Regions from separate parts of the Priestia sp. YIM B13551 genome, predicted to be linked through region 2. Evidence: riboswitches for the same ligand, from Rfam matches in the RefSeq annotation. Region 2 holds a riboswitch; the other holds the start of a gene.
The links. Region 2 has a riboswitch for preQ1 ahead of ACFX4N_RS26240 (QueT transporter family protein). Riboswitches for the same ligand answer to the same signal wherever they lie in the genome.
Positions count from the first base shown of each region.

Region 1: it holds a riboswitch for preQ1, as region 2 does, so the genes downstream of both, queC (7-cyano-7-deazaguanine synthase QueC) here and ACFX4N_RS26240 (QueT transporter family protein) in region 2, are expected to answer to the same signal.

Region 1 covers NZ_JBHZOX010000001.1:1,636,303-1,651,913, forward strand. Annotated here, with positions in the region: gene ACFX4N_RS08305 (Cof-type HAD-IIB family hydrolase) at 1-596, shown strand, start outside; gene ACFX4N_RS08310 (hypothetical protein) at 654-860, opposite strand; gene ACFX4N_RS08315 (hypothetical protein) at 909-1,172, opposite strand; gene ACFX4N_RS08320 (cbb3-type cytochrome c oxidase subunit I) at 1,377-1,751, opposite strand; gene ACFX4N_RS08325 (NCS2 family permease) at 1,926-3,224, opposite strand; gene ACFX4N_RS08330 (hypothetical protein) at 3,455-3,751, opposite strand; gene ACFX4N_RS08335 (YueI family protein) at 4,388-4,747, shown strand; gene ACFX4N_RS08340 (cell wall hydrolase) at 4,772-5,473, opposite strand; gene ACFX4N_RS08345 (hypothetical protein) at 5,786-6,112, opposite strand; gene ACFX4N_RS08350 (hypothetical protein) at 6,260-6,454, opposite strand; gene ACFX4N_RS08355 (patatin-like phospholipase family protein) at 6,472-7,317, opposite strand; gene ACFX4N_RS08360 (YkvS family protein) at 7,625-7,810, shown strand; gene ACFX4N_RS08365 (hypothetical protein) at 8,127-8,348, shown strand; gene ACFX4N_RS08370 (NAD(P)H-binding protein) at 8,382-9,083, opposite strand; gene queF (preQ(1) synthase) at 9,152-9,649, opposite strand; gene queE (7-carboxy-7-deazaguanine synthase QueE) at 9,748-10,479, opposite strand; gene queD (6-carboxytetrahydropterin synthase QueD) at 10,472-10,912, opposite strand; gene queC (7-cyano-7-deazaguanine synthase QueC) at 10,912-11,577, opposite strand; PreQ1 riboswitch class I at 11,808-11,851, opposite strand; gene ACFX4N_RS08395 (GerAB/ArcD/ProY family transporter) at 11,922-13,043, opposite strand; gene ACFX4N_RS08400 (hypothetical protein) at 13,070-13,306, opposite strand; gene ACFX4N_RS08405 (Ger(x)C family spore germination protein) at 13,318-14,517, opposite strand; gene ACFX4N_RS08410 (spore germination protein) at 14,542-15,611, opposite strand, start outside.
Region 2 covers NZ_JBHZOX010000008.1:106,994-122,604, reverse strand. Annotated here, with positions in the region: gene iolG (inositol 2-dehydrogenase) at 1-170, shown strand, start outside; gene iolC (5-dehydro-2-deoxygluconokinase) at 247-1,254, shown strand; gene ACFX4N_RS26280 (CoA-acylating methylmalonate-semialdehyde dehydrogenase) at 1,328-2,785, shown strand; gene iolD (3D-(3,5/4)-trihydroxycyclohexane-1,2-dione acylhydrolase (decyclizing)) at 2,898-4,832, shown strand; gene iolE (myo-inosose-2 dehydratase) at 4,917-5,813, shown strand; gene ACFX4N_RS26265 (LacI family DNA-binding transcriptional regulator) at 5,874-6,899, shown strand; gene ACFX4N_RS26260 (5-deoxy-glucuronate isomerase) at 7,034-7,822, shown strand; gene ACFX4N_RS26255 (hypothetical protein) at 8,078-8,296, opposite strand; gene ACFX4N_RS26250 (YitT family protein) at 8,646-9,512, opposite strand; gene ACFX4N_RS26245 (Lrp/AsnC family transcriptional regulator) at 9,895-10,305, opposite strand; PreQ1 riboswitch class I at 10,502-10,546, shown strand; gene ACFX4N_RS26240 (QueT transporter family protein) at 10,556-11,044, shown strand; gene ACFX4N_RS26235 (hypothetical protein) at 11,481-11,930, shown strand; gene ACFX4N_RS26230 (hypothetical protein) at 12,168-12,302, shown strand; gene ACFX4N_RS26225 (DHA2 family efflux MFS transporter permease subunit) at 12,394-13,830, opposite strand; gene ACFX4N_RS26220 (TetR/AcrR family transcriptional regulator) at 13,852-14,427, opposite strand; gene rluF (23S rRNA pseudouridine(2604) synthase RluF) at 14,767-15,474, shown strand; gene ACFX4N_RS26210 (TRM11 family SAM-dependent methyltransferase) at 15,511-15,611, opposite strand, start outside.

The DNA.
Region 1 (15,611 bases), on a different contig from region 2:
GATTTGTGTGGACCAAAGAAAATCAAGAACTTCATGGAAAAGTGTTTGAAGATGATTTAGCGGTTCAACTTTATAAAAAAACGATAGATCCTAACCGTATTACGCTTGTCTGTTCAAACGACACCAATTATGTAGAGCAGCGAAATGAAATTATTGAAGCAATTGAAACTCACATGTTTTTCCCTATCGAAGAACAAATTGGAATGACAGATTCATTTGGTCACGCTCTTTCTCCATCTAAAATCACGGTTCTTGGAGATCATGATGAAATGGTAGCTCTGCAAAAAGAAGTGAACGAAGAGTTTGGTGATTATATTGATACATATATTTCTGCCAAGCAGTGTTTGGATATTATGCCTAAACATATCAGCAAAGGAAATGCCATTGAAATTTTATTAAATCATCTTCAGCTAAAACCAGAGGAAATTGCATGTGTGGGGGATTCATTTAATGATATTCCTATGTTCCAATTAACGCCGAACAGTTTCGCTATGGCTACAGCTCCTGAAGCTGTTCAGCGCCACGCCTCTGCTGTTGTGTCATCAGTTAGTGAAGCAGCGCGTATTGTTTTAGAAAAAAATAAGCAAACAACCTAAAAAAAGCGGTCAACGTTTAAATTGACCGCTTTTATCTATTTAATAAGAAAACGGTAGTTATTTTTTTCGTAAAGAACGAAAAAATTCACCTAAGCTTTTTTGCTTCCCATCTGCATGCTCTCCGTGATTAACCAAGCTGCTGATTCTTTCTCGTCGAACAACAACCATAATAAGAGTGGCAAAAAAGATAATGGAAACGGCAATGACAACCAGTGCAAGAACGGATGCTACAATAGCTTCAGAAGTCGTTAGTGACGATAGCATCTGCCTCGTACACCTCCATTTCGTTTGTGGCGAAAAGGAGCCTAGCAATTAGAAATGCAAATAATCTTTTTTCTCAGCTTGATGCATGTTATTATACACCATTTTCATTTTAGAAGCTGTAGCTTTTAAAGACGTAGACGAATCCACATCTTCGGCTAACATAATGTTTACTAAGTCAACCACAGAACGAGACAACAACTCTACATTATTTTGCAACTCTAATTCGTCATAAGTCGTACGGTCTTGAAGACGAAGTCGAATAATTTCATTTGCTAGCTCCCTAACACGCACTAATTGTTGATGTTCTCCCATAGTATCTCCGCCGCAAGAAACTTATAATCAGCCCTTTTATTGGCTTTTATAAGAGCTAGAAATCCCTGCAGCTTACCCCTCCTTATAAAGATGCCTAGCACATCTTTATGTAAATCACACTTTCACCTTGTTTACATGTATATTCGCTATAGCTGGTTCTTTTTCCTTTTGAAATTAGCAGCCATCGTCAACGACCTTCTTCGTTCATCGTTCAGATTTCAAATTTTTAAGGATGTGATATACGAAAATTAAAACGCCAATAGCCGTAAGTGTTGCTCCTGCTGCCACTACGGGTGTAAAAGCTTGGTTTTCTAGTACGATCATGAAAAATAAACCAATCATCATGACCGGTAATCCTATATTATGCAACCATACGTGCAGTTTGGCTAATTTACTTTCGCTAAACGCAGGAAACAAATAATAAATAATTCCCGCTAACGTAAGCGATGTCCATCCTAATAAATTGATGTGCACGTGAACAGGTGTCAAAGCGTAGCTGTGAACAATTGACATATAATACCCCAATATGATGCCAATTCCAAAATAAACGGCTGATATTTTAATTAATTTAATTCCCATCGTTTTCTCCCCCTTATATCCCCCTACGACTTCTGTACTACTTTACGCAGGAAACGTCATTTTAGAAGCGGCAGATTAGCCAAAGGACACGAAATACGGAGTATGATATCTAAAAAGAGGATTCTTTACTGCAAACACAAAAAACAGCTGAGCAAAAGTACTCAGCTGTCTATTTTAAGCAATATAATGCAGCACAAAATTCAAGAAAAACAACAGCGCGCTTACATACATAAACATCGATACTTCACGCATTTTACCAAGGAATAATTTAAGCAGTGGATACGCAATGAACCCAAATGCAATTCCATCAGCAATGCTGTACGTAAGAGGAATAAGCGCAATAATTAAAAATGCAGGGAAACCTTCTGTTAAGTCCTGTAAATTGATGTTTTTGATATTTTGAATCATCAATGCTCCAATAACAATAAGAATAGGTGCAATAGCACTATCTGGCACCAGCTTGATAAATGGAATAAACAGAAGTGAACTTAAAAATAAAACTCCTGTAATCAGCGATGTTAAACCCGTTCGCCCTCCAGCTGCAATACCAGATGCTCCTTCTACAGAAGACACCGTTGGACTTGTTCCAAACACGCCGCTTAGCAAAGCTGAGGCGGCTGTTGCTTGAAAGGCCCGCGGAAATTTGCTATCTTGATTCATCATACCTAGCTGACCATGCAGCAAACCGATATTTTCAAAAATCAATACCATTGTTAATGAAAAGACAGCTGCCCAAAACGCAACGTCTCCAATAGCTCCAAAAGACAATGTGCCAAAGCTGCTAAAGAAGTCGTTCACGCTCCCAGCCGACTGTCCTTTTTCTGCACCGCTTCTTACACCAAGTAAGAAGGCAAGGACTGATCCAGCAATCATGCTTAACAAAAAGTTACCTTTCACATTTCGGATAAACAGTACGATTGTGATAATTAACGTCAACAGCGTACTGATCACAAACGGATCTGACAAGTCTCCAAGTGCTACAAAAGTGTTTTCGCTTGGAACTACAAGCTTCCCTTTTTGCAAACCGATAAATGTTAAAAATAAGCCAACACCGACTGTTATCGCTTCTTTTAGCGAATGCGGAATCGAAGAGACAATTTTGGCAGACAGTCGTGAAAAAGCTAATGCTATAAAAAGAAAGCCGGATATCACTACTGCTAATAACCCTTCTTGCCAAGATAACCCCATTGATTGAACCATCGTATACGTAAACAATGCATTAATCCCCATACCTGGCACCAGGATGAGAGGCGCATTTGCCCAAAAAGCCATAATAACACAGCCTACAAAAGCCGAAGCTACTGTTGCGAATATTCCTGCTTCAAGCGGAATACCGGCATCAGACAAAATGGTTGAATTAACAGCAATAATATACACGATGGAAAGAAATGAAATGACCCCAGCTAAGCTTTCTTTTCCGACAGTTGTTTGGTGGTCGTTTAAACGAAACAACTTTTCAAATAATGCGTTCAATCTAATTTCCTTCTTTTCATCTATCCCTCGCCCACCCAGTGACCAAAAATGCCACCGAAGTTATTATAGCAAAATCAACAATTGTTGCAAGGAAAACTTGTCTCCTTTAGCTTAAGCGTTCATTCCTTATTTAAAACTGTTATCATTTTCTAAACGTAACGTCTTGCATTCATTCTATATATACCTTGGACTGGACATAATAAAAGAGCGCTTTATCAGCGCTCATTGTTTTAATAATAATAAGGATAATATGGTGGGTACGGCGGATAATATGGTGCTGGATAACCGTAATAACCTGGACCTCCTAGTGCACTTCCAAGAACTAATCCTCCAAGAAATGGAGCTCCAAAGCCCCAACCCCAAGGGCGACCAAAGCCAAAGCCGAACCCCGGACGGCCGAAGCCAAAACCAGGACGACCGAAACCAAAACCTGGGCGACCGAAACCGAATCCTGGACGACCAAAGCCTCCAAATCCTCCAAAACCACCGAATGGTCTTCTTATGTCATTAATATCAAATTCTTGCATGATACATGCCTCCTCAAATTATATTTCATTCTCTTTATTACATATGTTATTCACCTACTTCTTGCATAGGCAATCGCCTCTTTTTTTGTGATTTCTTAAAAAATATTCCTTTTCTACCACCTCATTAGGATTAAACAAGCGTACAAACATATATTTTTTAAGGCTTTGAAACATACTACATGTAGCTTATGTAAAATAAGAGAAATGCAATGAGAAATAAACATAATATGAACGCATAAAAAGAACGCTCAACAAAAATGTTGACCGTTCTTCTTATGAAAATACATAGCGATTTTTTATTAATTTATCTGACCCTTTGCTTGACCGTATATGCCCTAAAGCTATATAATCCCCTTTTTATACAATGCGCTTTGAACATAAAATCATAGGAGCGTCTCCCCAAACGCTGCTATGTATGTATATCTGTAATCGCTTACAAACCTTTAATAAAAAACCGATATGATTTTCTATCTATTTACATTAAACAATATTTCAGGCTAAATTTCAACACATTTTTTGTTTTTCTTTGTACTCAGCAAAAAAACAGGTGATATAGCACAGTGATTTTCCTTTTTTCCTAAGCCTTTTACTTATAGCCATAATCGTTTATAGTTTATAACGAAAGGAAGTGACGCAATGTCTGATCAACTAGAAGAATACTTAGAACGAGGAATGTACGGAGCAAAGGAAACAAAAAGAGACGAAAGAAGATATTTCCTAACTGCTCTACGTGAAAATATTGAAATTGCGCTAAAAAAAGGGCAAGTCATGAAAAAGGATGCAGCAAAAATAAAGCCTCTTTTAAAAAAAGGGAAAGACGGTCATTTGTTTTTAAATGGCTCCTTGTCTTATTCATACCTCTCCCCCTATATTCAAGCGGCTAACCAACATAAAGTGCCTTTTACTATCGTTCAGAACTTAGAAGCTGATACCGATATTGGTCTGGTTTTAACAGGTTCTGAAGGCAGTTTGGAACGAGATATCTTTTTAGACTAAAAAAAGAGCCAGAACGGCTCTTTTTTATTTGGCAAATACATGATGATCAATTGTTTTAATTACAGCACGTGAACGAATCCAGTTATCGGTAGCTGTTTTTGGATTATAAAAGTAAATGGAATCGTCTAAACGATCTTTTCTAGTCAATGCTTGCTCTACTGCTTTTTTCGAATCTTCTGAAGCAGGTTTGTTAATTGATCCGTTTTGGACCGGTGAAAAAGCGTATGCTTTTCCGACAACTTGTTTAATAACTCCTGTTACCGTATCTGGAAACTTCGGAGAATCTACACGGTTTAACACCACTGTTGCTACCCCTACTTTTCCTTCATATGATTCGCCTTTTGCTTCAGCTTCTACTAAGCGAGCTAATAAATCTTTTTCACTTGCAGAGATCGAAACTGCAGGTGTTTCCTGCTCTGCGGGTTTTGCTTCTGGCTTAACCGTATTAGCCGGTGCTGCCGTTGAAGGTTCCGTTGTTTCAGCAGCCAGCACTTTTGTCTCACTCGGAATCGCTAATGTTTCACCAATATAAATCATATCTCCTTGACGATTGTTTATTTTTTTAATATCGTCAATTGTTACACTATATCTTTTACCTAACTTCCAAAGACTATCGCCTTTGACTACTTTATAATTAGTTGCAGCCGTAGCTGTTGCATTAAAACCTATAAATGAAAGAGTAGCTAAACAAGCTACTACCATTGATTTCATATAACTATGTTTCATAGGTAATACCTCCTGAAATTTCGTATGGTATTACTCTATCATAGCTATATAGGGGTTTCACCGAACGATTCAGTTACATTTCTTTAAGTTTGATGAACAAAATTACGTTCGAAACACAATTATGACATTGTACCTTGTTTTTTGTCATAATCACGGTAATTTTTCTAAAATGCAGGTATATTTTCCCTCTTTATTTCAGTTTAATCAGAAATTTCTTCCTTTGTTTTTCCCTTATAATTCTTATGATAAACATTTAAATTCATCTACTTTTACACAAAAAAGCTGAATGTTGTAATCAACATTCAGCTCTTTTTAATCTTCGATCTCAATTTCTACAACATCATAGAAATCAATCACTAGCTTAGCACCCGTATCATCCATAAACGTAAAGACGTCTTGATCATCTGATAAATGTATCACGTATCCGCTCAACTGCTGTTCACTGTTGTCGTAAACAGTAGTAATTAGAATTTTTTTATGATCTACATATGCTTCTTCTAATAACGAATGGAGGTCATAGTCCCCGTCATCTTCGGGCCGGTTCGTTAACAGCATCCCATAAGTCGTCATTCCATTTTTATCTTTCCATATATGATCTGCAAAATAAAAAGGTGCTGTACTTTTTCGAAACTCATCCATAATATCCCTCCTATAACTAAACACGTTTATTCGCTCTTACCGTACGTTACTAAATAAACGCACAAGCACTTGTAACAGTATATTCTCTACTGTACAGACTCATACATCCATTATATAAGGCATAATCAAATAATGCCATCATTTCGTTTAGCTCCTAGGAATTTCTAGATACGTATAGGTGAAATCTCCACCGCGTCCAGCTATTCCACGAAAATGTTTGAAATCAGGGCGATTTACTAAAAAAGGGCGAAAAGCAAGAAAGTCTTCTTTTTTAACTTTAATTTCGGTTACTTTTCCTTCACTTAACTCATTCAACATGTTTATTGCTGTTTGTTCATCCATTCAGTTTCACCTCGCTTTTAACTGTTCAGCCAATTTTGCAGAGATGCAAATTGAGCTTCAGCTTCTTTATATCCTTGGTTGTAAAGAGCGTCGAGACGCTCACGATTCTTCTCAATTCGCCCTACTACAAGAGGGGTTTGCGGACGAATCACAAAGATATTCCCCTGTCTTTCCTGTTCTTCAATATATGACAATGTTTCATTATACAATTTATAGCGGTTCTCAAGCGCACGAGTCAGCCCATCATAATGACGGTATTTGCGCTTCAATAACCAAAGCATATTTGATTTCTTTTTTCGATATCCTTCGTTTCGCGTTAGCACAACAATATTTTTTCTATATCCATCCTGCACTGCTTTTTTGATTGGAATCGGATCACTGATTCCTCCGTCTAACAGCTCTTTTCCTTTATATGTAACGACAGGTGCTAAAAATGGAAGGGAACTAGAAGCGCGAACCGCTGTCAAAATGTCCCGGTCATACTCATCAAAATAAACAGGTTCTCCCGTCACGCAGTCCGTTGCTCCTACTACAAGCTTCTCTGTACGCTCAGCAAATGCCTCAAAGTCAAATGGAAGAAGCTGATTAGGAATTTCATCAAAAACGAAATCCATTCCAAATATCTCTTTTGTTTTAAAATAATTTTTCCACGACAAGTAGCGAGGATCCTCTAAAAAATCTAAATTAGCTTTGCGACTTCTTCCTATTTGTCTAGATAAATAAGAAGTGGCATGACAAGCGCCGGCTGAAACGCCAATTACATACGGAAGATACAGATTTCTTTCCATAAAGTAATCTAAAACTCCAGTTGTATAAAGGCCTCTCATACCGCCTCCTTCGAGCACGAGTCCAGTATCTTTCAATTTCTACACCTTCTAATTCTTATAATTTATGACAAGATTATACCTCGTTTATTATAACGAAAGATGAACAAAGATGGAACTGTCCTGCTTCTCTCTTTCGTTAAAGCTACCAATTCCTTTTATTTCTCAGCACATTTTACTTATTTTTTCAATTTTATTTTATATTTTTTCAAAAAACCCTTTACTAATTCCCAGTTTTAAGGCAAAATTGTAAAAAAGAAAACGCTAACTAGTTTTACTATTTTTAAAATTAAAATTATTGAAAAAATTTATAATGAACTAATTTAAAACAAAGGAGCGATGAATCATGAAAATAGCAGAGGTAGGAAACTTGATAGAATTTAAAAATGGCTTACAGGGCATTGTCGAAAAAGTAAATGAAAACTCCGTGATTGTAGATTTGACTTACATGACAAACTACCGCGATTTAGACTTAGAACAGCGAACTGTTGTCAACCACAAAAACTACACCATCATTAATCCAGCTATGTAAAGGAAAAAAGCAGCCGGAAAGCAAAAGCGGTTGCTTTTTTATTGGTTTTGAAAGAATTGATTCTTTTGTTCCTCTGTAATAATTCCCAGCTTATACATAAGGTAAATATACTGTTGCACCTTAACATCCTTCGAACTTTTTTTCACTGTACTCCCTCTTTTCTAAAATGTTTCTTTATACAATAATATATGGCTGAGATAAAAAAAGTTTCCTTAAAGAAACAAAAACAGGCCCCATTTTTTCTTGAAAGGGGCTTATTTTCGTGTGACAATAAGAACAAGCTACTACTATCTTCTTACCGAAAGGAATTACTAGCATGTTTGATACTGTATTGTTTATCGTTGCTCTTATTGTTATTCTTTTTTTCATCGTGCAGTTCGTTTTTAAACGCAAACAAACTTCAAATAAAAAAACATCCGTTGAACCCATGAATTATGCCGAAGAAGATTCTAACTCCTACACAAGCTGGAGTGAATCTGCTTCTAACCACGATCATGATGGAGATGGAGATGGAGATGCGGATGGTGACGGAAGATAGAAAAAAAGCCCCTTCTTATGAAGAGGCTTTTCTTTATTTTGATAATACTCGCTTACCGTTGGTAAACGAATAATAGCATTCACCTGTATAAATGTCTTGGCTTTCATGTACATGAACGCCACATTTATCTTCAAGGGCAGCTTTCATCATCGATTTGGCTACGTTATACGCTTTAATTGGACGATACTTTCTCCACTTTCCTACAAGGCAAAATGAACACGACTTTAACGTGTATCCCCCAATCTTTTCAAATAGGCGAAACTCTTGGCGCTTTCCTAATAATAACGATGGGCGGAAAAAGTGAGTAGAACGGATATACAAGCTTGCGATATCTTCTTCTACTTGCCCCTTTACTTTACTGTAAAAGAATGGCGAACGAAGATCAGCACCAATTGCTGTAATCGTTAAAAAGTTTTTGCAGCGATATTTTTCTGCACATTTAGCCGCTTTTAAAGGAAATTCGTAGTCCACTTTAATGAATTTCGCTTTTGTTTTTGCTTTTTTCATTGTCGTGCCTAAACAGCAATATACATCATCAACTGCAAAGCATTCTTCGTGCTTATCAAGCTCTGAAAAATCAATTTCAAGCTGACGTAGCTTTGTGTGTTCGATTGGTAGCTTTTTTCGAACAAACACTGTCACATGGTTATATAAGCTGTTGCTTAATAACATTTTTAAAAGTTCTTGACCAACAAGTCCGCTTGCACCTAATACTAATGCTGATCTCTGTGACATTCTTTCACCTTCTCACCTGTTGTTTTTGCAATGGAAAACAGGTTGCATACACAACCTGTTTGTTCGAATTAACGATTATCAATTGTTTCTGGGTATAAATCATGATTCATCAGGCGATAATTAGCCATTTCTTCATACTTCGTACCGGGACGGCCATAGTTTGTATATGGATCAATTGAAATCCCGCCGCGTGGTGTGAATTTTCCCCATACTTCAATATATCTTGGATTCATCAGTTTAATTAAGTCATTCATAATAATGTTCATACAGTCTTCATGGAAATCTCCATGGTTACGGAAGCTGAACAAATAAAGCTTTAACGACTTGCTTTCCACCATTTTTTCATCTGGAATGTAACTAATATAAATGGTTGCGAAATCCGGCTGACCTGTTTTTGGACATAAGCTCGTAAATTCTGGACAGTTGAATTTCACAAAATAATCACGATTTGGATGTTTGTTATCAAATGCTTCTAGAATCTCTGGTGAATATTCAAACAAATAGTTTGTTCCTTGATTTCCAAGGAGTGATACACCTTCTAATTCTTCATCTTTTCGACCGCTCATTTGCATTTCCTCTCTTTCTACGATTGTCATTCTAACAGCGTTTTTTTATTTTGTATATATCTGTTTTTATTTTTCTTTGTAAATTTTTTGCTATGCGCTTACACGCCTCGTTTATTTCCCCAAACAAGGGCGTGAACCTGCGGCAGAACTCTTACATCGTTCATGTTTTTAGCTGCCACTGCCTTATCGATTAACCACTCATACTTTTTAAGCAATTCTTGTGTTAACGACGCATTATCGATTGTCGTTAAGTCCTCATTGCCTACCTGAACAAAAAATGGAACCTCAGGATAACGTTCATGAACAGAGGCTGCATACTCAAAGTCATCATCATTAAATACAACGACTTTTATGCTTATATGCGCCATGCGTTTTTCCTTTATTAATGTCTCTATAATATCGTCTAATACGGAGAAATTTGTTTTCATTAATGAACTTGGAGGCTTAGGAGAAATCGTTAAATCATCGATTTTTAGGAACCAATCCTGATAACGGCTTCCCTGTGTTTCAAGAGCTGCTTTTACCCCATGACTGTGCAAAAGCTCTACAAGTGAACCAATCGCCTTGATAAGCGCAGGGTTTCCTCCAGAAATGGTGACGTGATCAAAGAACTCTCCTCCAATTTCTTTTAGCTCCGTCCAAATTTGTTCTGCTGTTAGCTGACGAATATCGTTTTTAGCAGATCCATCCCATGTAAAAGCTGAATCACACCAGCTGCAGGAATAATCACAGCCCGCGGTACGAACAAACATCGTCTTACGTCCTACAACCATTCCTTCCCCTTGAATCGTTGGTCCGAATATTTCAAGTACTGGAATTGTATTAGCCACGTTTTTTCACCTTCTTTGGGCGGTAAACTACGTAACTTGTCGGCGTTTCCCGCACGAATACTTGTACGCAAGAAGGGTTATTTGGTAGTGTGTCTAGATATTCTTGAACCAACTCATAAATTTTACGAGCAACAACTTCAGTTGTAGGAAAATCATTTGGATTTTCTTCGTTAAAGATAGAATGATCGTTCAATAATGTATGATCAAATTGACCAGAAACAATTTTTTTCAATAGCGCAAAGTTTACTAAAAAGCCCGCTTCGTCTAATGTATCTCCGGCAACAGTTAAGTTTACAAAATACGTATGTCCATGGACTTGACGGCATTTTCCTGCTTCTGTGTGAGGAACAAAGTGTGCCGCAGCAAACTGCATATCTTTGTTCAGTTCATATTCATAGTCATGAAATACTTGAGGATACATTTGTTGCAGCATTATTCCTCTCCTCCTTCTTTTGTTTGCATGTATTGATCTAACCCGCGTTTTCGCAATTGACATGCGGGACATTCGCCGCATCCATCAGCAACAATACCGTTGTAGCATGTTAATGTTTTTTCACGCACATACTCAAGCGCCCCTAGCTCATCCGCTAACGCCCACGTTTCTGCTTTATCAATCCACATAAGCGGCGTATGAATCACAAATTCAAAGTCCATTGATAAATTAAGCGTGACGTTTAACGATTTTACAAATACATCTCGACAGTCTGGATATCCCGAAAAATCAGTTTCACAAACGCCTGTTACGATATGACGGCCTCCGCTGTTTTTAGCCAGTACGGCTGCAAATGATAAAAATAACAGATTGCGGCCGTCCACAAACGTTGTAGGCAACTCTCCTTCTTTTTGCTCGATCTCAATATCATCTCGCGTTAAGGCATTTGGTGCTAATTGATTTAAAAGTGACATATCTAGTACGGTATGCTTCACACCTAAATCAGCTGCGATAGCTTTTGCTACCTCTATCTCTTGACTATGACGCTGACCGTATTGAAAAGTAACCGTTTCTACTTCTTTAAAGTTTTTCAAAGCCCAAAATAGACATGTTGTACTATCTTGACCTCCGCTAAATACAACAATAGCTTTTTCATTTTTCATCATTATTGTTCGTCTCCTTTTTGATTGAAATCAAAAGAAGAAGAAACTTTATTGAACCGTTCGTTCCCTTTGTGACTAATTTTATAACACAAAAAAGAGACTGCTCTTTTCCAGCAATCTCCCTAAAAAGCAACTAAGATACACGTCCTCGCCAGCATACACGTCAAAAAGACGCGTTGATAGAAAAGCACGTGAAAGAAGACACGCTAAAACCGTGTCTTTTGTCATCAACGATGATCTTAGTTTTTTATAGAGGGAGTTTTCGAACCTCTCCCGTACATATACAAACGTGCACGGAGTTTCTTCTTGAATTGTCATCGTATTATACCACATGCGTATAAATAATGCTATGTTTGTTGGCTTCTATCGCCTTTAGCTGCCTTATTTTTCTTTATATAAGAAAGCGCAATAAATAACAACGGAAAACAGACGCTTAGTACAAATAAATAAAACGGCCAGTAATATTTTTCAAAATAATTGAAGTACGCTGTATTGGGAATAATGTAATACGCCACGCCTGTAATAATTAGACCTAAAGGAAAGCTTAAAAAATTGCGCACCCGTAAATTACACAGTTGGACGATACTTAACTGAATAGCATAGAACACAATGACAACTTTAAAAAAGATAGATAACATCCAAATAATAGCTACTAATACTTCAACATGCTGAATCGTTGCACCTAACGAAATCATTTTTCCTAATAAATAAACTGGGTAGCTGTGCATCGATGCAATATTCGCGCCAAGAGCTAATATACAAGCCGCAACTGCAATCGTAATCGTCAAGCCCGATGCGACAGTGCCGATAACAAACATTCTTTTTACCTTTTTTCCACCTTTTACATGAGGCGTAATCATTAGAATAAAAACCAATTCCATAAACGGGTTTCCTAAAAAATAAGTGGTCCCTAATACTAAATCACCCATGCTGAATTCAAAAAAAGGATAAAGACGATCAATTTTCATCTGAGGAATATTTAAAACAATTAACAATAAAAAGGGGACCACAATCCACGGCAAAAAGATTTCCGCGGTTCTCCCTACCACTTCAATACCTAGATACCCTCCGTATATAACAGCTAAAAGAACAAGCGCATGAATCCACGTAGGCAGCGTTTCAGGGACAATTTGAGTCGTCATAAATGTACTGATGTCTCGAAGCGAAAACGTAGATTGAATGAACATAAAGAAAATGTAAATAAGAGAAATACACGTTCCGGCATAACGACCTAGCGCCTTTTTAGCTATTTGAATGAATGTTTGCTGAGGGTAACGCTGAATCAGCCATAAAAGCACCGCAACGATTAAAAGTGCAAAGCCAATAGCAAGCACACCGCAAAACCACGCATTTTGTCTATTCGTCTCTAATAATGTAGCCGGAACTGCCAAGATGGCGCTTCCGATACAAAAAACATAAATTAGAAAAAGAAATTGTTTCGGACTAATAAATTCTTTTATTTGCATCATACACACCTTCTCTCCTACATGCTTGCTCACGTGAATAACAGATGATGAACGGTTCTAGTAAGAGGCTTAATTAGTGCCTCTAAAAAGTACAGAGGCGTAGGAACTTCTTTACGGAGTGTAATCGCTCCCCAAAAGAATAGACCCAAACCTATGAGACAAAGGTAGACGACTATTTCACGATAATACTTTTCCTTTCGGAAGTTGATCATTATTTTTTTAGTCAAATAAGCAAGCAGTACAAGTAAGGCGATAAATCCCTCCATTTTCTTTCTCCTTAATGCTTCATTTGCTTCATATATGAGTTATTTAACGTGCCTAAGCGACGGATTTGAACTTTTGCATCTAAATCGACGGTTAAATCCTCTGCGTAAATTCTGTTCCAGTCTCTTTTCATTTTGTACCATCTCTTTACATCTTGTCTGTAAAACGCTTCGCCAAAACCAAAGATATCGCTTTTATAGGTTTTTTGAGCTTTTTCTACTGCATCATTCATTTTTTCTTTTACGTCGGCTGCTGTTTTTCGTTCGAGCATATTGATTACAGCTGGGTCCTGTAAATTTACTTGACACTCTACATCAGCTACGTTAGCTTCTCCTTTTAAATCAACGTGAATATGAGGTTTATGATTTTTCATAGTAGCTGTCACCTTGACATTCGTTCGAAGCATTTCTACTCCGATAATATCATGCTTTTTTTCTTTTTTTTCGCATGGAATAACAATCAACGTACTTTTTACATTTCCTGTAATATAGTTATATCCTTTACTTTCGTCTTCATTGAACCAGCCGATAAGCTTATCATTTTGAAAGACACCTAATCCTTTGAAATTGAGCAGTGTGGAAAGATTGGTGCGAGAAATGCTCGACATATCTCCTGCATTTTTTACATTGCCTTTCACCAATACCCCTGATAATACCGCCTGCTTTCCCTCGCTGGTTAAGTTGCTGATCAGTTCATTTAACTTTACTCCTCTAGTAGGTGCCCAAATACGCTGTGACACGTCTAATGAAGCAAACATATGGTTAGCTGGTATTTTTTCGATTGTTGTTAATACGTTCAGAACGCTCGATGCTTTCGTATTTTTAGCAACAACAACAAAATAATCGGTACGCACTTCATGATCCCGAGCAAAGAAATCAAGCACTTCAGCAATACCGTCTTCCGCCATGCTTTCGCTAATGACTAGCATTCGTAAATGAGAAAGATAAATTTTCCGCGGGGATTTCGTCGTTATTTTTCTTAGCCCTTCCATTACAGACGAAGCCTTAATAGAAAATGTGGTAACAGAAGGCCCGTTTGTAGGGGTTTTGGCCTGAATATCACCAGGGTTAATCAGCTGAACTGTAACAATGATGCCATCTTCTGCTTTATCAATTCCGACAGCAACCGTAATGGCTAGCTCATTCAACTCTCTACTGCTCCAGCAGCCGCTTAATAGCAATGAACAGATACATAACATTAGAAATGCTTTCATAGTAAACGGCCACCTTTACACAGTTTAGTTTTTTTGCGTCTTTTGACGTGAAATATTCTTCTCGTTAATCAGCTTTGGCCTTGTTTTCATTTTTTTGATCGAACGTCTAATCAGAACATCCTTTTGATCGCGCTTCACAAATGGAGCCATAGGTGTCATATAAGGGACTCCAAATGACCTTAAGCTGCATAAATGTAAAATCATTAAAATTAACCCCAGGATAATACCGAACAAGCCAAAAGTAGCTGCTAAAACCATTAAAATAAAGCGCAGCATCCTTACTGCAATAGCCATATCATACACAGGTGACACAAAGTTACTAATAGCGGTGATGGATACAACGATAACCATTGCAGGTGAAACTAATCCCGCTTGTACGGCGGCTTCTCCTAAAACGAGTGCTCCCACAATCGAAATAGCTGAACCTACTGCTCGAGGCAATCGGACTCCAGCTTCTCGCAAAATTTCAAACGTGATTTCCATAATAAACGCTTCAATAATAGCAGGAAAAGGAACACCTTCCCTTTGAGCTGCAATACTAATTAACAAAGCAAAAGGAAGCATCTCTTGATGAAAAGTAGTTAAAGCAATATAAGCAGAAGGTGTTAAAAGGGCTAAGAAAAATGCCATGTAGCGCATTAAGCGAATCAATGTACTAATATCTGCGCGCTGGTAATAATCTTCAGCCGCTTGAAAAAATTGAATAAATAGGGCAGGAACCATTAATACAAAAGGTGTACCGTCTACTAAAATGGCTATTCGTCCCTCTAAAAGACCTGCTGCCACGGAGTCTGGACGCTCCGTGTTATGCATAGTAGGAAAAGGTGTATAATCTTCATCTTGAATCAACTCTTCGATATATCCGCTCTCCAAAATACCGTCTATATCAATTTTAGAAAGACGCTCCTTTACCTCTTGAATGACCTGTTCATCCGCAATGCCGTCTATATAAACGAGCGCAATATCCGTTTTTGTAAACTCTCCTATTTGCTGAGATTCAATCCAAAGTTTTGGAGATTTTATTCGGCGCCGAATCAATGCGGTATTCGTTCGCAGTGTTTCTGTAAAACTGTCTCGAGGCCCTCTTACAACGG
Region 2 (15,611 bases):
CGTACATAGCGGAAGTGACACAGTTTGCAAGAGCAATTATGGAAAATCAAAGCGTTATTTGTACAGGGAACGATGGGTTACAAGCAGAACGAATTGCTAAAGCAGCAAAAGAATCTTTACTATCCGGGCAGCCAGTAAAGATTGAACATAAAAAATACGCAGTGAATTAATGACGGTAAACGTGGGGATGAAAGAAATTGGTCTTTCTACCCTTTTAGGAAAGCGCTTAACTAAGGAGGAATAAAGATGAATCCGCTTGTTTTTAAAGAAAATCGTGGGTTAGATTTCATCGCTGTTGGCCGTTTATGTATTGATTTAAATGCAAATGAAACGCAGCGTCCAATGGAAGAGACTAAAACATTTACTAAATATGTAGGAGGCTCTCCGGCTAATATTGCGATTGGAGCAGCAAGGCTAGGCTTAAAAACCGGCTTTATCGGAAAAGTATCAGATGATCAAATGGGCCGCTTCATTACTGGCTATCTTCAAAAAAATAAGATTAATACAGATGGCATTGCTGTTGATAAAACGGGGGCCGTAACGGGGTTAGCTTTTACGGAAATCAAAAGCCCTACAGATTGCAGCATCTTAATGTATCGAGATAATGTAGCGGATTTAAAACTAGATCCTACAGAAGTATCAGAAGAATATATTAAGAAGTCAAAGGCTCTTTTAATATCTGGAACCGCTCTTGCCCAAAGTCCTTCTCGTGAAGCCGTGTTTTTAGCACTAGAACACGCACGCAAGCATGAAGTTGTAGTGTTTTTTGATATCGACTATCGTCCATATACATGGGAATCAGAAGCTGAAACGGCAGTCTACTTTAATTTAGCCGCTGAAAAATCAGATGTGATTATTGGTACGCGAGAAGAGTTTGATATGATGGAAAAACTTTTAAATTATAAAGAATCTAATGACCAAGTAACAGCAGAGCGCTGGTTTTCTTACCATGCTCAAATCGTCGTGATTAAGCACGGTGGAGAAGGATCTATTGCCTATACAAGAGACGGCGATTCTCACCGTGGAGGAATATTTAAAACAAAAGTTCTGAAAACGTTTGGCGCTGGTGATTCTTATGCTTCAGCCTTTATTTACGGATTGATGCAAGGGCTTGAAATTCCGCAGGCAATGCGATTGGGAGGTGCCTCAGCTTCGATTGTAATTTCAAAACACAGCTGTTCAGATGCTATGCCGACAAGCGTTGAGCTCTTCAACTTTATGGAGACAGCAACGGAAGTTTTGCAGGAAGCTTAATAAACAAAGGGAAAATCTTGAGAGATTAAAGGAATAGAAGTTTATTAAAATCAGATAAAGGGAGAGATATTCTATGACACAAACAGCAGTAAAAACAGTAAAAAACTATATTGGTGGACAATGGATTGAATCAGCTACATCACAAACAGAACCTGTGTATAACCCAGCGACAGGTGAATTAATCGCACAGGTGCCTCTTTCTACAAAAGAAGATGTGGATCAAGCGGTGCAAGCAGCAAATGAAGCTTTCAAAGGGTGGGCAAAAACAGCCGTGCCTAAACGCGCACGAATTTTGTTCAAGTATCAGCAGCTATTAGTAGATAACTGGGATGAATTAGCAAAGTTAGTGACGGTTGAAAACGGAAAAAGCTTTAACGAAGCGCGAGGCGAAGTGCAGCGTGGTATTGAATGTGTAGAATTTGCGGCGGGTGCTCCTACGTTAATGATGGGGAAACAGCTTCCTGATATTGCAACAGACATTGAGTCTGGCATGTACCGCTATCCAATTGGTGTAATTGGAGGAATTACGCCGTTTAATTTTCCAATGATGGTTCCTTGCTGGATGTTCCCGCTTGCGATTGCTTGCGGCAATACATTTGTGTTAAAGCCGTCTGAGCGTACACCGCTTTTAGCTGCAAGATTAGCTGAGCTGTTTGAAGAAGCTGGTTTGCCAAAAGGCGTGCTAAACATTGTAAATGGTGCTCATGACGTAGTGAATGGCCTTCTTGAACATAAGCTCGTAAAAGCTATTTCGTTCGTTGGTTCACAGCCTGTAGCTGAGTACGTGTATAAAAAAGGTACGGAAAACTTAAAACGTGTTCAAGCTTTAGCTGGTGCTAAAAACCACTCGATCGTATTAAATGATGCAGACTTGAACGTAGCAACAAAACAAATTATCGGAGCTGCTTTTGGTTCAGCAGGTGAACGTTGTATGGCAGCATCTGTTGTTACTGTACAAGAAGAAATTGCGGATCAGCTAATTGAAAGATTAGTAGAGGAAGCAAATGGTATTGTAATTGGCGACGGCTTAGAAGAAAACGTCTTCTTAGGACCAGTTATTCGTGAAAATCATAAAGAGCGTACGCTCAGCTATATTGAATCAGGCGTGCAAGAAGGAGCAGAGCTTATTCGTGACGGTCGCACAGATGCAGCAGTAAATGGCAATGGCTACTTTGTCGGACCAACGATTTTTGATCATGTTACGCAAGAAATGAAAATTTGGCAAGATGAAATTTTTGCACCTGTGCTGTCCATTGTACGTGTGAAAACATTAGAAGAAGCTATTGAAGTAGCTAATAACTCTCGATTTGCAAACGGTGCTTGTATTTATACAGATAGCGGCGCAAGCGTACGTGAATTCCGTGAAAATATTGAATCTGGTATGTTAGGAGTAAATGTAGGGGTACCGGCACCTATGGCATTCTTCCCATTCTCTGGCTGGAAAGACTCTTTTTATGGTGATCTTCATGCAAATGGTACGGACGGCGTGGAGTTTTATACAAGAAAGAAAATGGTAACAACGCGCTGGTAAGTGATTCGTTAAAAATCGCATCTCATTTAAAAAGGAAGTATCAGGAATTAAAGATATTCCTTATGCTTCCTTTTTTAAAATCGCAATCTAGTACTAGAAGGGAGAAAGAAGCATGGAAACAGTTAGAATGACGACGGCACAAGCATTAGTGAAGTTTTTAAATCAGCAGTATGTTGAATTTGATGGAAAGCAGCATCAGTTTATTAAAGGGATTTTTACAATTTTCGGGCACGGAAATGTGGTAGGTCTTGGGCAAGCTTTGGAAGAAGACCCAGGAAATCTAGATGTATATCAAGGACGTAATGAACAAGGAATGGCCAATGCAGCGATGGCTTTTGCAAAACAAAAACATCGAAAGCAGATTATGGCTTGCACATCTTCAGTGGGGCCAGGTTCAGCAAATATGGTTACAACGGCAGCCACTGCTTCAGCTAATAATATTCCAGTTTTGCTGCTTCCTGGTGATGTATTTGCAACTAGACAGCCGGATCCCGTTTTGCAGCAAATTGAACAGTCATATGATTTATCTATTTCTACAAACGATGCTTTTCGACCAGTGAGTAAGTACTGGGATCGCGTAAGCCGCCCTGAACAATTGATGACAGCTATGATTAATGCGATACGTGTGTTAACGAATCCAGCAGATACGGGAGCTGTAACTATTTGTTTGCCTCAAGATGTGCAGGGAGAAGCATGGGATTTTCCAGCTTATTTCTTCCAAAAGCGCGTTCACCGCATTGAGCGCCGCCTTCCGACTAGGGACAGTCTAGCAGATGCAATTCAATTAATGAAAACAAAGAAAAAGCCAATCATCATTTGCGGAGGAGGCGTTCGGTATTCAGAAGCTGCAAAAGAGTTAAAACAATTTGCAAGTGAGTTCCATATTCCATTTGGAGAAACTCAAGCAGGGAAAAGTGCCGTTGAAAGTGACTATCGCTATAATCTGGGCGGAATAGGTGTAACAGGGAACTCAGCTGCTAATACAATCGCTAAAGAAGCAGATTTAGTAATTGGAGTAGGCACTCGATTTACTGATTTTACAACAGCATCTAAACAGCTTTTTCAACATCCCAACGTGCAATTTCTTACCATTAACACGTCTGAATTTCATGCAAATAAACTTGATGCCGTGAAACTTGTAGCTGATGCAAAAGAAGGGTTGCTTGCTCTTAGGGAAGAGCTAAAATCAATTGGCTATCAGTCTGTTTATACAACAGAAATTACAAGTGCTAAAGACGCATGGGATACAGAATTAGAGCGTCTACATAGCATACGTTTTACTGGTGCAGATTTTGTTCCGGAAATACAAGGTCATTTAGATGAAAGCTTAGCTGAATATGTAGAATCACTTGGTACTCAATTAACGCAAACAGAAGTAATTGGAGAGGTGAATAAGCTCCTTGATGACAACTCCGTCATTGTTGGTGCAGCAGGAAGTCTTCCAGGCGACTTACAGAGAATGTGGAAGTCTACTAAACCTAATACCTATCATATGGAATATGGATATTCATGTATGGGATATGAAGTATCAGGCGCACTTGGAGTTAAGCTGGCAGAACCAGCTAAAGAAGTGTATGCGATGGTTGGAGATGGAAGCTATCAAATGCTTCATTCAGAGCTTATTACAAGCCTTCAAGAAAGAAAGAAGATAAACATTTTACTGTTTGATAACTCAGGCTTCGGGTGCATTAATAACCTTCAAATGTCAAACGGTATGGGTAGCTTTGGCACAGAGTTTCGTTATCGAAACGATGAAACAGGAAAACTAAACGGAAACGTGATGAAAATTGATTTTGCAGCCAGTGCCGCAGGCTACGGTGTAAAAACGTATCGCGTAAGTTCTCTTGAAGAATTAAAAACGGCGATAGAAGATGCACAAAAACAAGAGGTTTCTACGCTAATTGATATTAAAGTGCTGCCAAAAACTATGACGAACGGTTATGAATCATGGTGGCATGTAGGAGTAGCAGAGGTATCTAAAAATCAGCATGTACAGGAAGCTTATGAAGATAAGGTGAAAAACCTTGAAATGGCAAGAGTTTATTAAGGAGTAGGAGAAAATGAGGTTGTTGAAGAGAAACATTCGATAAATATAAAAGAGGTTTTAATTTTATATAAGGGAGAGGAAGAGATGTTCAAGGAAAATACGGTCAAACTGGGGATTGCTCCAATTGGTTGGACAAACGATGATATGCCTGAGCTAGGAGCTGAAAATACATTTGAACAGTGTATCAGTGAGATGGCCTTAACCGGTTTTAAAGGAAGTGAGGTAGGAAATAAATATCCGCGAAATGTTTCAATCTTAAAAAAGGCATTATCGCTTCGAAATTTGGAAATTGCAAGTGCCTGGTTTAGTACATTTTTAACAACAAAGCCGCTGGAAGAAACGGTGACGCCATTTATTGAACATCGCGATTTTTTATACGAAATGGGAGCAAAAGTAATTGTTGTGTCTGAACAAGGGCACAGCATTCAAGGGCTGCTGGATGTTCCTTTATTTAAAGAAAAGCCTGTGTTCACATCGCAAGAGTGGAACAGACTTGCAGAAGGCCTGCACCATCTTGGGAAACTAGCACGAGAGAAAGATATGCATATTGTCTATCATCACCATATGGGCACAGGTGTACAAACAACAGAAGAAATTGAGCAGCTAATGGAGCTTACCAATCCGGAGCTTGTTTCGCTGCTATTTGATACTGGTCATCTTGTCTTTTCAGGAGAAGAACCTCTTTATATCTTAAAAAAATATCTGCACCGTATTAAGCATGTTCATTTAAAGGATATTCGTCAAGAAGTAGTTGATCGAGTCAAAGAACAAGACTTGAGCTTCTTGCAAGCGGTAAAAGAAGGAGCCTTTACTGTTCCAGGTGACGGAGCTATTGAATTTGATGAGGTATTTACTACGCTTGCCACTTCGGATTATAGCGGATGGTTTGTCGTAGAAGCAGAACAGGATCCAGCCCTTGCTAATCCTTTTGAATATGCTTTAAAAGCAAGAAACTTTATTAAAGAAAAAAGCGGTCTTTAATTTCCATTGTAAAAGATTTTACGCCTTTTATGTGTTTATGAAAGGAAAGGAGGAGAGGAAATGAAGCCAACCATTTATAGTGTGGCTGAAGAAGCAGGTGTATCAATTTCTACCGTATCAAAAGTCATCAATCAAACCGGTCATATTAGTGAAAGAACAAGACAAAAAGTAATTGAGGTTATGGCGCAGTTGAATTACCATCCAAGCGTCGTAGCATCTGCTTTAACAGGAAAACCCACTAAAACGATTGGGCTTCTCGTACCTGACATCTCCAACCCTTTTTTTGCCGATTTGGCAAGAAGCATAGAAGACCGAAGTCATGAGCGAGGTTTCCATGTTGTAATGTGCAATACCGATAACGATGCGGAAAAAGAGAAAAAATATCTATCGCTGTTAATACGTCAGAGAATCGACGGTTTAATTGTAGCTTCTGCTTTTCGCAATGCTAATCTTTTAAAAAATATGCTTAAGCAAGATATACCGATTAGCGTTATTGCTTCAGAAATTCCTCACATATCCGTTAATACAGTGACAGTGGATGACTACAAAGGGAGCTATTTAGCGACTGATTATTTGCTGTCTTTGCATCATAAAAAAATTGCGATTATTAAAGAAAATGCAAAAAGTAATCACGCCCGTTTAGATGCTTTTCGAGAAGTTATGCAAGAAAATGGAATCATCGTGCCGCCTCAGCACGTTATTACGACCGAAGCAAGTATTCAAAAAGGATATGAAAGTGCTAAGCAAATTTTTTCAATGAAGGAGAAAGTGACGGCTATTTTTGCTTGTAACGATTTACTGGCTATCGGCGTTATGCAAGCCGCAAAGGAACTCAAAATTGATGTGCCGCAAGACTTATCAGTGATTGGCTTTGATAATACGGTTCTTTCTACTACCATCACGCCCATGTTGACAACGGTAGCACAGCCGACAAAAGAAATGGCTGTAAACGTAGTGGATTTGCTGGTTAGAGAAATGAAATATCCAGCGATGCATAAAGAACATTTGCTTCTTGAGCCAAAATTGATTGTTCGGAAATCAACGGCTCCGTTACGAAGGGAAGCCACAGCATCTACAAATAATTGAACACAATCAAGAATATTGCCGTTAATAAAAAATCCTCATAGTCACATATTCAAAAGAATTTAGAGAGTCTATGAAGAAAAAATGAGTAATTAGTAAATTCTTATTGCGCTACTACATAAAGGAGGAATTTAAGCATGTTAGGTAAATTAGGTGAATTAAATAAAGGATACAACGTACTTACAGAAATGACCGGTCAGCACAAAGATATGCTGATGGATATTGGGATTTATAAAATGGCCCAAGGAAAAGAGGAAACTTTACTAGACAGTAGCAGTGAAACGGCTATTCTTTTACTAGAAGGAAAGGTAAAGCTAGAGTGGGAAGGCCATTCGAAAGAAATTCAGCGCCAGTCCCTATTTGAAGAAGAGCCTTGGTGTTTGCACGTTTCAAAAAATGTGGAGGTTAAAATTACCGGGCTTGCCGATAGTGAAGTGCTAATTCAAAAAACGGATAATGAAAAAGAGTTTTCATCAAAATTATATACGCCTGAAGATTGTCAAAACACAGTGGCTGGTGAAGGAGTATGGGAAGGTACTGCTCAGCGTGTAATTCGAACAATTTTTGACTACAATAACGCTCCTTACTCTAACCTTGTTATTGGAGAAGTTATTTCTTATCCAGGAAGATGGTCGAGTTATCCGCCTCATCATCATGACCAGCCCGAAGTGTATTACTATCGTTTTGACAAGCCCCAAGGATTTGGCTGCGCAATGGTTGGAGAAGATGCGTACCGTGTAGTTGATAATAGTTTTATTACAATTCCTGGTGAATTGGATCATCCTCAAGCAACGGCTCCTGGCTATGCGATGTACTTCTGCTGGATGATTCGCCATCTCGACAATAATCCGTGGACAGACCGTATTATGGAAGAAGAGCATAAGTGGTTATTAGAGCCGGATGCAAAAATTTGGCCTGAAAAATAAAGAAAGATCTTTATACGAAATGGGTTTCAAATGTTGAAAAACCTCGAATAAAAAATAATTATGCGTAAAATAATAGTTTATTTTTGTAAAATATGTTTTTATATGTTAAAATGTAGCTTGTATTAATATTCAGGCGATGATATCGCTCTTTGCTGCAGATTCCTTTTTAGGAGTCTCTTTTTTTTGGAAACTGAAGCAAAAGATACAGACGATTCGTATATAAATTAAAAGGAAAAGGAGATAAGCGTAAGCCGCTTATCTCCTTTTCTTTTTAGCGTTATCTAACGCTAAGTTCTTTTTCACTACTTTTTCTAAAGCAACTTCCACGTGAACATTTTTTTCATCGATGTCATTCACAAGCACGACGGTTCCTTTTCGTCCTTTAATCTTTAAATCATCACCCGTAGAAGGAATGTTTTCCCTCAGCTGGCTTAATAGAAGCTTTCTATTTTCAAAAAAGTGGACAGCCACCATTTTATCTCACCTAATTTCATATGATATGTGTGATACAAAGATGTGTATATGAAATCCTTCCTATACATTATGTCGTCAGGGGTGGTTTTAGAACACATTGAATAGACAATTGTTGCATCGATATATGAAATAAATAGGAGGGCATAGTTATAAATCTCCTATCCTTGGACATACTTATACTACTAATCTAAAAAGGGATGTGGATGAAAATGAAGGTGGCTATAGGATTAAGTGTATTTACGGTCGTTACAGGAGCAATTGCGTTAGGGTCGGTTTACTTTTTAGCAGGTATCTTTTCGTTTTTCTTAACGGTTTTTTCATAAAAAAATCCACCAAGAGGTGGATTTTTTTATTTAGCAGCGGCTTTTGTTTCATGAGGCGAATTGCCGATAAATCCAAATTTTCCGCCGACAACTTCTTTTACTTCGTGGATGACAATAAAAGAATTCGGGTCAATTTGCTGGATTTTCTTTTTAATTTTTAATAACTCGTTCTTTTTAATAACAACGTAAATAATACGTTTATCTTTGTTGGCGTAGTAGCCATATCCGTAAAAGATGGTAGCTGCATTTCCAAATTCACTGGTGATGACTTGTGCTATGTCTTTGTATTGATCAGACATAATCGTCATTGCTTTTTTGTTGTGGAAACCTTCAATAACGACATCTACGATTTTGGCACAAAGATAGACGAATATAAAAGTATAGAGTGTGTTGTTGACGCCAATAGCAAAAACTGATGCTAAAATAATGACGCTGTCCATATAGAACATGCTTTTAGAAATATTATAGCCTTTTGTATAGTTTAATAAATAAGCTAAAAGAGTTGTTCCACCGGTAGATCCATCTGCGATAAAAATGAGAGCAAGTCCTGTTCCCATTAGTAAAGCCCCGAATACAATTCCTAAAATCATGTCGTGAACGTGAAAAGGAATATAGCTGACTAGACCGAGGAAAACGGACGTCATGACGGCTCCTAGAATCGTATAAAGAATCGTTTTTTTGGTTAGAAATTTATAGGCTAAGGCAATAAATATAAGGTTTACAAGAAATGTGCTGATACTTGTAGGGATATGAAATAAATAATATAAAACAAGAGCAATACCAACTGTACTGCCGTCACCTAATTTATTTGGAATGACGAAAAAATCAATGGATGCAGCAACTAAAAGTGCTCCAACAATAATTAAGATGATGTCTTTATAGATTGTTTTCAATATACAAACCTCCTTGATTATTAGGATATTTTCACGTGGAATCTTGTTTTTACTAGTGTTTCACAAATAATGAAATAAAAAACGTCTTAGAAATTGTCTAGTTATAAAACTGATCAACTTCTAAGACGAAGAATTACGATACGTGTATAGGTCTTGATCCTGCTTTTCTATGCTTCGATGTCACCGATTATATAAACCTCTGACCGCTATGTCAACGCTGTGAGAGATGTTCAACTTTTCAAAAAATAGAAGGCGGTTTCCTACATAAAAAAAGAATCCTTTGCGATGGCGCAAAGGATTTTCAAATTTATTGGAATAGGGGGAATACGTTATTAGGATTACCATTTTCATAAATTAATATACCTTTATTTTTTAAAAAAATTTATTTGTTAATGACGATTGAAAGTTTGTAATTCACATGCTGATTTAGCTCTGTCAAAAAATCATTTAGTTCTTCATTTGAATGAAATTTGCATTCTAATAAGTAGCAGCCATCGCCGCTGATTTTAAAGTTGTTGATAACGTACTCCTGCTGACTTTCTAAAAATGTAAGGTAGGGGTGATGATGAATGCTCTGCGTATAGATATTTAAAAATGCATGGATGATGTAGCCGAGTTTTCGTTCATCAATGTTAATTGTATAGTCTTTGATAATGCCTTCATCTTCTAACTTTAATACTCTAGCAGAAGCGGCTTGTCCGGTTAAATGCACTTTTTCTCCTAATTCTTTCATCTTTATACGTCCATTTTTTGATAGCTCTTCTAGTATGCGCTTATCTGTATTGTCTAACATCGCTACAAATCCTTTCGTATTTCAAATCAAAAGGGTTAACTACTTGATGTCACCTATGTATACTGATACGTCTTTTATTTTATACTAAAGAAAAGTAAGAAAAAAGAGCAGTCAATATGCAAGATATAGAAACCGGCAGTAGTTTGTAAACAGCTAGATTGACGAAAGCTTAAGCTTGCTGTATGATTCTTTGAGTGTTTACGTGGTTCGTAACCATCCCACGTTAAAAAACTAAGGAGAGAATAGTAAGATGAATATAAGAACACTTTGCGTCAACGGTCTTTTAGCTGCTATGTATATTGCTGTCAGCATGTTAATTCAGCCGTTTGGCTTCACCAATATCCAATTTCGTATATCGGAAATGTTCAATCACTTAATTGTGTTTAATAAAAAGTACGTGTACGGCATTGTGCTAGGAGTATTTCTGACGAATTTGTTTTTTTCACCAATGGTCGCTTATGATCTGGTGTTTGGGGTAGGACAATCTGTGCTATCATTACTCATTACCATTTTTTCTATGCGCTACATTAAAAATATGTGGGCTCGTATGCTTGTTAATACACTTGTATTTACGTTCACGATGTTTATTATTGCGTTTGAACTGCACTTAGCATTTGATTTACCATTTTTCTTTACATGGTTAACAACGGCTGTTGGTGAGTTCATTGTTATGCTTGTTGGAGCACCAATTATGGCGGCAATTAATAAACGTGTACAATTTAATAAGCTAGTTGAATAAAAAAGATGCGGCTGTGATAAATCTCACAGCCGCATCTTTTTTTCTTTGTTATTCTATAGGTGTAGTGATAAACCCCTTATTTATTGAAGAGCTTTTCACGCATGGACAAATTACCCATATCTAGCATGTAAAAAGAGCAGATCGCGTTTGCGTTCTGCTCTTTTTGCTTAAGGCAATAGGAAATATCCGGTTAGATTATTTTGAAACAAGAAGTGACAAATCTCACAGCGCATTCTTTTTTCTTTTGTTACGATATACATATAGTTGGCAAACTCCTTATCGAAAAGTTTTTCGCACAACAACACATTACCTATGCGTAGCAATTAAAAAAGCAGACCGATGACGGTTTGCTTTTTTAATTGTATTTTTACCATTAAATAACTTTTTTGAGTTATGATTGTAAAATAACCTTTGTTACTAGAGAGGGGATTGTTTTTTGAATAGAAAGTTAGGAATTCTTGTTTTATTAGCGTTAGTCATCTTATTTGCCGGGTGTTCAAAAGAAGAAGACAACGTTCCTTTAAGAGAACTAGAAAAGATAAGTATTAACGTAATCAAAGAACAAAAAATGAAGCAAGGGATTTCATATGAAATGGAATTAGTAAACAAGAGCGATTTGACCATCAAACAAAATAATGTATTTTTATCGTATCCTTTAAAAATGAAAAACGGTTATTCTGATAATAAATTTAAGGTGTTAGCAGAAGGAAATAAATTAAATATCAAGCCAAAACAAAAGGTTAAGTTAACGGCATTTCTTCCTTATAAAGGAACTAATAAAGCAGCGTTAGCTATTGATGAGCCTGACGTAAAGTGCATAGGGTATTGGAATAAGCTTGATGACTACCATCAATTTTCTTTTGGAGGATCCTTGAAGCAAGAATAATATATAACTATTTGTTAAATGGTGGAACTGAGCGTAAGGGATTGATAAAGGTGGTGAATGAACAGTGAGTGTAGACACCGATAGATTGATTAGCTTCTTTATTTTATGGGGAACACCCGCTGTTTTTAGTATAGTAGATTACTTTAAACTGAGTAAAACTGAAAAAAAGAAGCTATAAGAGACTTAACATCTGTAAAATCTATTGTAACAACAGGATTTATATTGACCGGAGGAGTTATGGCGAGTTTAGGCAAGCTGTTATCTCTGCTGCCTCTGCACGTTATAGGTACTTTTATTTTAGTCATTGGTGGTGTCGTGGGCGCTATTGAAGCATGGAAGATAGAAAGAAAAGTATTGTTATCCTTGTTTTAATAGTATCTATGATTGCTCTTACATTTATAATATAAATTCTGCATGTAACAAAAGCTGCTCAAATTGTGAGCAGCTCTTATCAGTTTCTTACTTATTGTGTTTCAAGCTGCTGGTCTTTTTTCTTTAACGTAAGAGCGAGCAGGAACGAAACGACGGCGAAAGCGATGGCTACATAATAGACGGTATGAACCCCGCTTGTCATACTTTTTATTTGTAACAGCGTTTTATTCGTTTCATTTGATTGTTGAATAAAGTGCTGAGAAGCCATGGTCATAATACTTGTATACAAAGCGGGTCCAATCGCGCCTGAAACTTGGTTAATCGTATTTGAAATAGCTGAACCGTGAGCATGAAGCGGTTTTGGTACTTGATTTAAAGCAAGCGTCATCACGGGCCCGATGCTTAAACCTACGCCAATTGTAAAGGCTGCGTATAAGATGGCTGCAGTCTTCGTGTTTGTTCCGCTTGAAATAGTAGTGAACAAACTTAAGATAATTGTTAAAAGGACTAAGCCCGTTAAAAGCAGCGGTTTAAATCCAATTTTGTCAAACAAACGTCCTCCCACCATAGCTGTTAGAGCCAGCGTTACGCCGCCTGGAAGCATAAGAAACCCTGTTTGCGAAGGAGACAGTCCCGCAGCCGTTTGGAAATATAGCGGCAAAATTAACATCATTGAAAACTGAATCATCATAATAAGAAACATTAAGAAAATCGATCTTGAAAACACAGACGATCTAAAAGGCTTCATATTAATCATAGGAGAATTCAGCTTGCTTTGCTGTCTGACAAATAAAGCAAGAGCTATGACGCCAATTATGAGCGTAAGCCATACGATAGGATTACTCCATCCCGTCTCTTCACCAGCTGCGCTAAATCCATAAACAACTCCTCCAAACCCAATTGTAGAAAGAATCACAGATGGGATATGAATTGTTGGTCTAGATGTTTCAGAAACGTTACTGAGCTTGAAAAGAGCAAATAGGAAAATAAGCGCCGCTGCAATTAAAAGACCTAGAAATATAATTTGCCACGAATAATATTGAATAATTAATCCTGAAAGAACCGGTCCTATTGCCGGTGCAAATAAAATAGCTACGCTAAAAATCCCCATTACGGTGCCGCGTTTGCTAACAGGCACGAGTGTTAACATTGTGCTCATCACAAGAGGTAAAATAATGCCTGTCCCTAATGCTTGAATCATACGGCCCACAAAAAGCAGAGAAAACCATGGAGTAATAAATCCAATGAAGGACCCAATTAAGTAAAAGCTCATAGCCGTCACGAACAGCTGTCTTAATGTGAATCGTTGAATTAAGAAAGCAGACACCGGAACAGAGATGCCGATTACAAGCATATATCCGGTAGTTAACCACTGAGCTGAGCTCGTTCTAATGTGAAAATCTGAAATGATACTTGGCAAGGCCACGTTCATTACCGTTTCACTAATTAAGCATAAAAAATTTCCTAGAATCAAAATGAAAAGGATAAGCTTACTTTGTGTACTCATTTTTTCTTCTGTTTGTGTCATAAGTGACCTCCTTTTACTAAATTAATTTTTGTTTGCAAACAGCTTACCAATTTGGTCAGCTGCAATTTGCATAGGGACTGTACTATTTTTAGTTAATGAAAGAGTATAAGCACCTTCAATCCAAGACTGTATAGCTGAACCTAGCTGTCTTGCTTTCTCTTGTTCATAACCTGAACAAACTAACTTATCTGCATAAACTTGCTCCCACTCGTTATACACGTCTTCACAGGCCATACGAAGCGTTTCGTTTGATGACCATACTTCACTCGACATAGCAGCGAGAGAGATATCCTCTTCATTTTCCACTTGTTCAAACATTCGATCAGCCATCATTTTTATATGATATTGAATAGCTGCCGCGGCATCTTCATGAGAAGCGAGGGATTTTTCGATATAAGCTTTGACTCTTTCTCCCGTTTTTTGAATAGCTTCTTTTGCTAACTGTTGTTTTCCATCCGGAAAATAATAATAAATAGATCCTCTCGGAGCGCTGCTTTCTTTTGTAATTTGACTTAGACTGGTGGCGTGATAGCCTTTTTTGCGAAAAAGTTTAGCAGCTGCGCTTAAAATTTTTTCTTTTGAATTGGTTGGTTCCATGAAAACAGCTCCCTGATATAATTACTAGTTGATCGGTCAGTATAATGGTAGCAACTCTATACTGATCAGTCAATCCAGACGTCTAGGTCTTGTATATAAGTGAAGATTGATGCAAGCTTCACAGGTGTAAGCATTGATTGAAATGTTAAGAATAAGGTTACAAAGTATTTTGGAGCTATACTTCTATTACTGTTAAAAAAATATGATTAAGTAATGAAATTAAAAGCAGACGAGAAGCGTATAGCATGTTACGATAGGGACGGTATAGAAATTGGCATATGTCTGTTTCTAATAGAAGAGACAAATTTTAAAATTTTTAAATGTAAGGTTGTGATTCACCTGAGACTGAATAAATTTATTAGCGAATCTGGAAAGGCGTCAAGACGCGGGGCAGATAAGTTAATTAGTGAAGGAAGAGTAACCGTTAATGGAAAGGTTGCAAAAGTCGGAGATCAAGTTAAGCCTGGCGATGATATTCGAGTAAGCGGCCAACAGCTTCGGATTGCTCGAAATAATGTATATATTGCGCTTAATAAACCAGTCGGCATTACAAGTACGAGTGAAAAAAAAGTAAAGGGAAACATCATTGATTTAGTCAATCACCCTTTGCGTATTCACCACGTTGGACGACTTGATAAGGATTCAGACGGCTTAATTTTACTTACAAATGACGGCGATATTATTAATGAAATTTTACGTGCAGAAAACAAGCATGAAAAAGAATATATTGTTGCAGTAGATAAGCCAATTACACCAGAGTTTATCAAAAACATGTCTGAGGGAGTAAAAATTTTAGGCACAAAAACGCTTCCTTGTGAAGTGACACAGCTGTCTAAGTATGAGTTTCAAATTATTTTAACACAGGGTTTAAATCGTCAAATTCGCCGTATGTGTGAAGTGCTCGGATATGAAGTATACCGCCTTCAGCGCACGCGTATTATGAATATCCATTTAAACAACTTACCTGTTGGGCAATGGAGAGATTTAACGAAAAAAGAGCGTACGCAGCTATTCAAAGAATTAGACTATGAACCTAAAGAGTGGTAAATAAAAAGACACCAGCCTGTTAGACTGGTGTCTTTTTTATTCGCATACAACTACTTGTCTAGAAAATACGCTTTTGCGCGCTACGCAGCGATCTGAAATAGAAAAGCCAGCTTCATGAATCATATGGTCAATCGTAT